DNA from 2 places in the Rhodoferax sp. GW822-FHT04A08 genome. Region 2 is predicted to be linked to the other one. Evidence: predicted binding sites of a transcription regulator. Region 2 holds the regulator's gene; the other holds the start of a gene.
The links. Region 2 encodes NrdR, which represses ribonucleotide reductase genes. Its sites were predicted from a motif close to CACNANATNTNGTG; they were not measured.
Positions count from the first base shown of each region.

Region 1 (3,416 bases), on a different contig from region 2:
AGCGCACGTTGCAGGCATCCTTGAACGTGATCCAGGGATGGCCGGTTTCGAACAGCATGGTCAGCATCTTGCGCCACAGGTCAGCGGCTTGCACCGTGCGGCTGGGCTTGATTTCGCCACGCGCAGCCTTTTCTTCGTAGGCCACATAAGCCTTCTCGAATTCGGCGCCGAACAGGTCATGCAGGTCCGGCACGTTGGAGGGCGAGAACAGTGTCCAGGTGCCCTTTTCCATGACACGGCGCATGAACAGGTCGGGCACCCAGTTGGCGGTATTCATGTCGTGGGTGCGGCGGCGGTCGTCACCGGTGTTCTTGCGCAGCTCCAGGAATTCTTCAATGTCCAGGTGCCATGTCTCCAGATAGGTGCAGACCGCGCCCTTGCGCTTGCCGCCCTGGTTCACGGCCACGGCGGTGTCATTGACCACCTTGAGGAACGGCACCACGCCTTGCGATTCACCATTGGTGCCCTTGATGTGGGAGCCCAGGGCGCGCACGCGCGTCCAGTCGTTGCCCAGGCCGCCGGCAAACTTGGACAGCAGTGCGTTTTCCTTGATGGATTCGTAGATGCCATCCAGATCGTCCGGCACCGTGGTCAGGTAGCAGCTGGAGAGCTGTGAGCGCAACGTGCCGCTGTTGAACAGTGTGGGTGTGGAGGACATGAAGTCGAAGCTGGAGAGCACTTCGTAGAACTCGATGGCGCGTGCCTCACGGTCGATCTCGTTGAGCGACAGGCCCATGGCCACACGCATGAAGAAAGCCTGCGGCAGTTCGATGCGCTTCTTGCCCACGTGCAGGAAGTAGCGGTCGTACAGAGTCTGCAGACCCAGGTAGTCGAAATTCAGGTCGCGGTCGGCCTTGAGTGCGGCGCCAAGTCGCTTCAAATCGAACTGCAGCAGCTTTTCGTCCAGCAGCTCGGCATCCACGCCTTTCTTGATGAAACCGGGGAAGTAGTCGGCATAGGCCTGTGCCATATCGGCCTGGGCCACGTCGCGGCCCAGAATCTCGCGCGAGATGGTGACAAACAACAGGCGCGCAGTGGCGTAGGTGTAGTCCGGATCTTTCTCGATCAGTGTGCGGGCTGCCAGGATGGATGCCTTGTAGACCTCGTCCATGGGAACGCCGTCGTACAGATTGCGCATGGTCTCGGCCACGATGGGATCGGCCTTGACGTCGACGCCCAGGCCGGCGCAAGCAGTCTCGATGCGGGATTTGAGCAGGTCCAGGTCCAGCTCCACCCGCTGACCGTCTTCGGTGACGTGGATGGTGGCCGCCTTGGGTTTGACCTGTTCCACCTGCTTGGCGCGCTCCTGGGTGCGGCGTTCGCGGTACAGAACATAGGCGCGGGCTATCTCGTGGTGGCCACCGCGCATCAGTCCCAGTTCCACCTGGTCCTGCACATCTTCAATATGGAAAGTGCCGCCACCCGGGCGTGAACGCATCAGCGCGCGAATGACTTGCTGCGTCAGGCCATCCACGGTTTCGCGCACGCTGGCCGACGCTGCACCCTGTGTGCCGTGCACGGCCAGAAAGGCTTTCATCATCGCCACGGCGATCTTATTGGGTTCAAACGGAACCACTGCGCCGTTGCGCCGGATGATCTGGTAATGGGCCAACGGATGGGCCTGCGCGTCGGCATATGAGGGAGCAGCCTGGGTACTCAGGACGCCGGTGGACAGTGGGGTGCTTGGAGATGCGTAAGACTGCATGATTTCCTCTTCTAAATCAGTTTTATTGTTGGGGTTCAGGGAAGTCGGGAAGGGCCTGTCATCGGTGCGATCCCCTTGTGTATCCGTGTGAACGTAACACACTATATCTGGGGTCATGGTTGATGGCAAGCCACTACCTGTAGTGTATCCAACGACGATGCGGGATGGCCCATTGCGACTGAAAAAAGTTGCAACAAGGTCTTGCAATGCAGGACTTTTTCTCTCCGCCCGCGCCCAGCCCGCATGAAATGCGGCTCCAACAAAAAGGACGTCGATTTGGCGCGGCTTGGCGGACGTTTTTGTCGCCAAAAGCGCGCCGCGCAAGACCTTTCGTGGCCGGCGTTTTTGTCAGATAAGTGTGCACCTGCGGATGCCGGCTGCACCAGGTCGGCCTGTCAGCCGCCCATCACATATGCTTATCGGGAAAATACGGGGGTAAAAAGCCGCAACGGTTACGCAGATAGTCCCAATCAAAGCCGGGACCGGGGTCGGATTTGCGTCCCGGGGCAATGTGTTCGTGTCCCGCGATGTGCGCAACCGGGTAATGGCCAGCGATCGCGGGCAACAGGGCGAGCAGGGTTTCGTACTGGGGTTGCTCGAAGGTGTTGCCTTCCAGTCCTTCGAGTTCTATGCCTATGGAGAAGTCATTGCAGTTGCTTCGCTCGCCAAAGCGCGACTGCCCTGCATGCCAGGCCCGGTCATCGCAGCTGACGAACTGCCACAACTCGCCTCCACGCTGAATGAAGAAATGCGCGGAAACCTGCAGACCTTCCATTTGCTTGAAGTAAGGGTGTGCGTTCCAGTCCAGCGTATTGCAAAAAAGCTGCTGCACCGCATCTCCTCCGTACTCGCCGGGTGGCAGGCTGACGGAGTGCAGCACCACCAGATCGACAGCCACGTCTTTGGGGCGTGGTCCGAAATTGGGCGAATCACAGCGGCGTGCAAAGGCGTACCAGCCATCTCGCCACGTGATCGGGTCCACGGCAGGGGGGCTATTCATCGGAATCCTCGCCGCTCACGTCTGGTGCATCGATCTTGAGCCTGGCTATGCGGTAGCGTATTTGTCGCAACGTCAGTCCCAGCTGTTTGGCTGCCAGGGTACGGTTGAATCCGGTTTCCCGCAACGCACGCACCAGGATGCTGCGCTCCTGCTCGTCCAGATAGCGTTGCAGGTCGTCCGGCAAGGGCGCTTTGGCCGCCGGGGTCTCCACCGCCTGGGGAGGCGTTGAAGTGCGTTGGGGGGAGGGCATGCAGCGCTCAAGCTCTATGCCCGAGAGTTCGAGGGCGTTGCCTTCGCTGAGGGCCAGCGCACGGTGCAGAATGTTTTCCAGTTCACGCACGTTACCCAGCAAGGGCAGTCCGGCCAGGCGCGCCATGGTGTGGGCGGGGACCTGCCGCATGGGCAGGTCGGAATCCCGGGAAATGCGCTCCAGCAATGTCTGGCACAGCGCAGGCAAATCCTCCGGGCGCTCGCGCAGAGGTGGGATGTCTATGTCAATCACGTTGAGGCGGTAGAACAGGTCCTGACGGAAAGTGCCTGCGACGACTTCGCTGGGCAGATCCTTGTGGGTTGCACTGACGACGCGCACATCCACAATTTCCTCCTGGGTGCTGCCCAGGGGGCGTATTCGCCGCTCCTGGATGGCTCGCAGCAGCTTGGCCTGCATGGGCAGCGGCAGATCGCCAATTTCGTCCAGAAACAAGGTGCCTC
Region 1 covers NZ_JBXAMW010000005.1:275,075-278,490, forward strand. The annotation lists gene AC1RMF_RS12885 (ribonucleoside-diphosphate reductase subunit alpha) at 1-1,705, opposite strand, end outside; gene ampD (1,6-anhydro-N-acetylmuramyl-L-alanine amidase AmpD) at 2,112-2,705, opposite strand; gene AC1RMF_RS12895 (sigma-54-dependent transcriptional regulator) at 2,698-3,416, opposite strand, start outside.
Region 1: a site for NrdR is predicted at 1,805-1,818, ahead of AC1RMF_RS12885 (ribonucleoside-diphosphate reductase subunit alpha). Genes of this name have one in related genera too.

Region 2 (3,416 bases):
GCAGTTGGGGCAAATGAGATAGTGATATTTCCACTTCCCTCCTGCGCCGATTTTGTTTGAATGGATGCAGGGCAATCAGCCGTTCCGTCACCATTCAAATCTGCAACAGTAGTCTCACATCCGACCGTCCAAGAGGAGTCTGAACTTACGGTGAAAAAAACACGTGTGTTTCTGCGAAGTGCTTCACTTCGAGCAAATTGAAGACCATTTAAAGCAGATTCTGCTTTAACCTTGAGCTGTGCATTTGCGATTTGAGTTTGATATGCCGGAAATGCGATTGCTACCAGAATTCCAACAATAGTAATTACTATCATGGCCTCCAGTAGCGTCACGCCGGACTGGACCTTTTTTGCCATATTTAGCATCCCCCATTTTTATTTACCACCCAGCAGGTATTGCTGTCTCCCCACGAGGGAGTATCCGTTGTCCGCGTACCAGCTTGATTAATAGTGTATGTAAACCCGGATACTTTGCTGGATGAATTGCCCGCGGCCTGAAGAATATATGTATTGACTGTTAGTGTGGGGCATGTGAAAGTGAAGTTTTTGACTTGCTCTGGCGCCGGACAAGTAAATCCTACATATGTTCTATTGTCTGCATAATATTGCTCAATTCGCGCCCGCATTTGCGAAAGACCTGTGGTGGCTTCTGGAATGCTGCCACGAGTGACATAATCAGAATAGCTTGGCATTGCAATTGCGACGAGAATCCCAATTACAGCTACTGTAATCATCAATTCTATTAAGGTAAATCCCGAAGTTTTTCTCATTCTATTTTCCAACTCTGCCTGTGAAGGTTAATTGCTCAATGGCGTCACGGCAATGTGCGCAACGCCTTCTAAATTTTAGAGTACAGAGTTTTTTCTTATGCTACGAAGGTTTCCTGACAAAACGACGGTTTTTCCTGACGAACGGCTCTTTTGCCTGGTGCCATTTGATCATTTTTCCATCAAGACTTGACTTCCATGGCGCTGCATATTGGCATTCATGCGAGCAAATGAATGTAAAACGCCTATCAAATGCCTGAGCATTCGGGATTCGTTACGGATTGATCTAAAGCAAGGGAGCAATTCGTTCCGCCAAAGTGCTCGGTCCAGCAGTGGAATTTCGTTGCTGGAATCCTTGGTGGTAGTCAGCACTATTTCTGTTTTGTTGGTAGTATTTGTTCCAACTTTGTCTGAAATGATGCAGAAAATCAGACTGAAGCAGGTTGCCCAGACTTTACTACTTGGAATAACTCAGGCTAGAATTGAGGCAATCAAGAGAAATCCACATGTGACATTGTGTAAATCCTCTGATGGCTTGTTCTGTTCAAAAAGCGGCGAATGGAGTCAGGGCTGGATAGTATTTCACGATGGAAACAAGTCTGGTGTCAGAGATGCTTCGGAGGAGATAATATCCATATATTTCAAAAATGAAACTTCTGTATTGATACTGGCCAACAGTAGTGTTGGTAACTATGTTTCGTTCAATCAAATGGGATACAGTAGACTGTCGAGCGGCGGATTCCAAGCTGGTACGTTTAAGATATGCCCAACTAGCGCCAAAGTTCAGGATGCCTATAACGTAGTTCTCAATAGCGTTGGGCGAGTGAGAGTTGAAACGACATCTTTTTCGGAATGTTCAGGACATTAAGCCCTACCGGCTTACCTCATCCACCAACGTCTTGAACTCATCAATATCCTCAAAGTTGCGGTACACGCTAGCGAATCGCACGTAAGCAACCTTGTCGAGCTTTTTGAGCTCGCGCATCACCAGTTCACCAATGCGGGTGGATTGCACCTCACGCAATCCCAGATTCAGCAGCTTTTCCTCGATCCTTTCGATCGCCGCGTCCACCTGTTCTGTGCTGACCGGCCGTTTGCGTAGCGCCAGGTTCATGGAGGCCTGGAGCTTGGCTCGCTCAAATTCGATGCGTCGTCCATCCTTCTTGACGATGGACGGGAAGTTGACGTCCGGACGCTCGTAAGTGGTAAAGCGCTTCTCGCAGGAGCCGCATTGCCTGCGACGACGAATGAAGTCCCCATCTTCGGCAATCCGGGTCTCCACGACCTGGGTTTCGGAATTTCCGCAGAAGGGGCACTTCATGTTCAGGTCACTCGACTTATTTGTAGACCGGGAACCGCTGGGTCAGGGCGTGCACCTTGGCTCGAACGGCTTCGATGTTGGCTGCGTCGCGTGGATTGTCCAGCACGTCCGCAACCAGATTGGCAGTCAAGCGCGCTTCTTCGTCCTTGAAGCCGCGCGTGGTCATGGCTGGTGTGCCTATACGCACGCCGCTGGTGACCATGGGTTTCTCCGGGTCGTTGGGGATGGCGTTCTTGTTGATGGTCATGTGAGCGCTGCCCAAAACGGCTTCAGCTTCCTTGCCGGTGATGCCTTTGGACCGCAAGTCAACCAGCATGACGTGGCTTTGGGTGCCGCCGCTCACAATCCGAAGACCGCGTTGCGTCAGGGTTTCGGCCACGATCTGGGCATTCTTCAATACCTGCTGCTGGTACTGCTTGAAGCCGGGTTCCAGCGCCTCCTTGAACGCGACTGCTTTTGCGGCAATCACGTGCATGAGGGGGCCGCCTTGCAAGCCAGGGAAGATCGCGCTGTTGATCGCCTTTTCGTGCTCAGCCTTCATCAGGATGATGCCGCCACGGGGGCCACGCAGACTCTTGTGGGTGGTGGAGGTCACAATGTCGGCGTGCGGCACCGGGTTAGGGTAGACGCCAGCGGCAATCAGACCCGCATAGTGGGCCATATCCACCATGAAAATGGCGCCGATGTCTTTGGCCACCTTGGCAAAACGTTCAAAATCAATGTGCAAACTGTACGCCGAAGCGCCGGCCACGATCAGCTTGGGCTTGTGCTCATGGGCCTTGCGCTCCATGGCGTCGTAGTCAATGGCTTCTTTGGCGTCCAGTCCATAGCTCACCACGTTGAACCATTTGCCACTCATGTTGAGGGGCATTCCGTGGGTCAGGTGGCCACCTTCGGCCAGGCTCATGCCCATGATGGTGTCGCCTGGCTTCAGGAAGGCCAGGAATACGGCTTCATTGGCAGAGGCACCGCAATGGGCTTGCACATTGGCCGCTTCTGCGCCAAACAGCTGCTTCACGCGGTCAATGGCAAGTTGCTCGGCAACGTCCACAAATTCGCAGCCGCCGTAGTAGCGCTTCCCTGGATAGCCTTCTGCATACTTATTAGTAAGCTGGCTTCCCTGGGCAGCCATGACGGCGGGGGATGCGTAGTTTTCGCTGGCAATCAGCTCGATGTGGTGTTCCTGACGGGCATTTTCGGCCAGGATGGCCTTCCACAGTTCGGGATCGGTCTGTTCAACAAGAATGTTGCGGTCGTACATGGCAGTCCTTTAAGACATTGGGCCTGTGGGTGTGGTTTGACACAGGGCTGCCCAGGCGAACGGCTGAT
Region 2 covers NZ_JBXAMW010000001.1:353,418-356,833, forward strand. The annotation lists gene AC1RMF_RS01590 (GspH/FimT family pseudopilin) at 1-356, opposite strand, end outside; gene AC1RMF_RS01595 (type IV pilin protein) at 359-769, opposite strand; gene AC1RMF_RS01600 (GspH/FimT family pseudopilin) at 1,110-1,634, shown strand; gene nrdR (transcriptional regulator NrdR) at 1,638-2,087, opposite strand; gene glyA (serine hydroxymethyltransferase) at 2,104-3,348, opposite strand; ZMP/ZTP riboswitch at 3,391-3,416, opposite strand, start outside.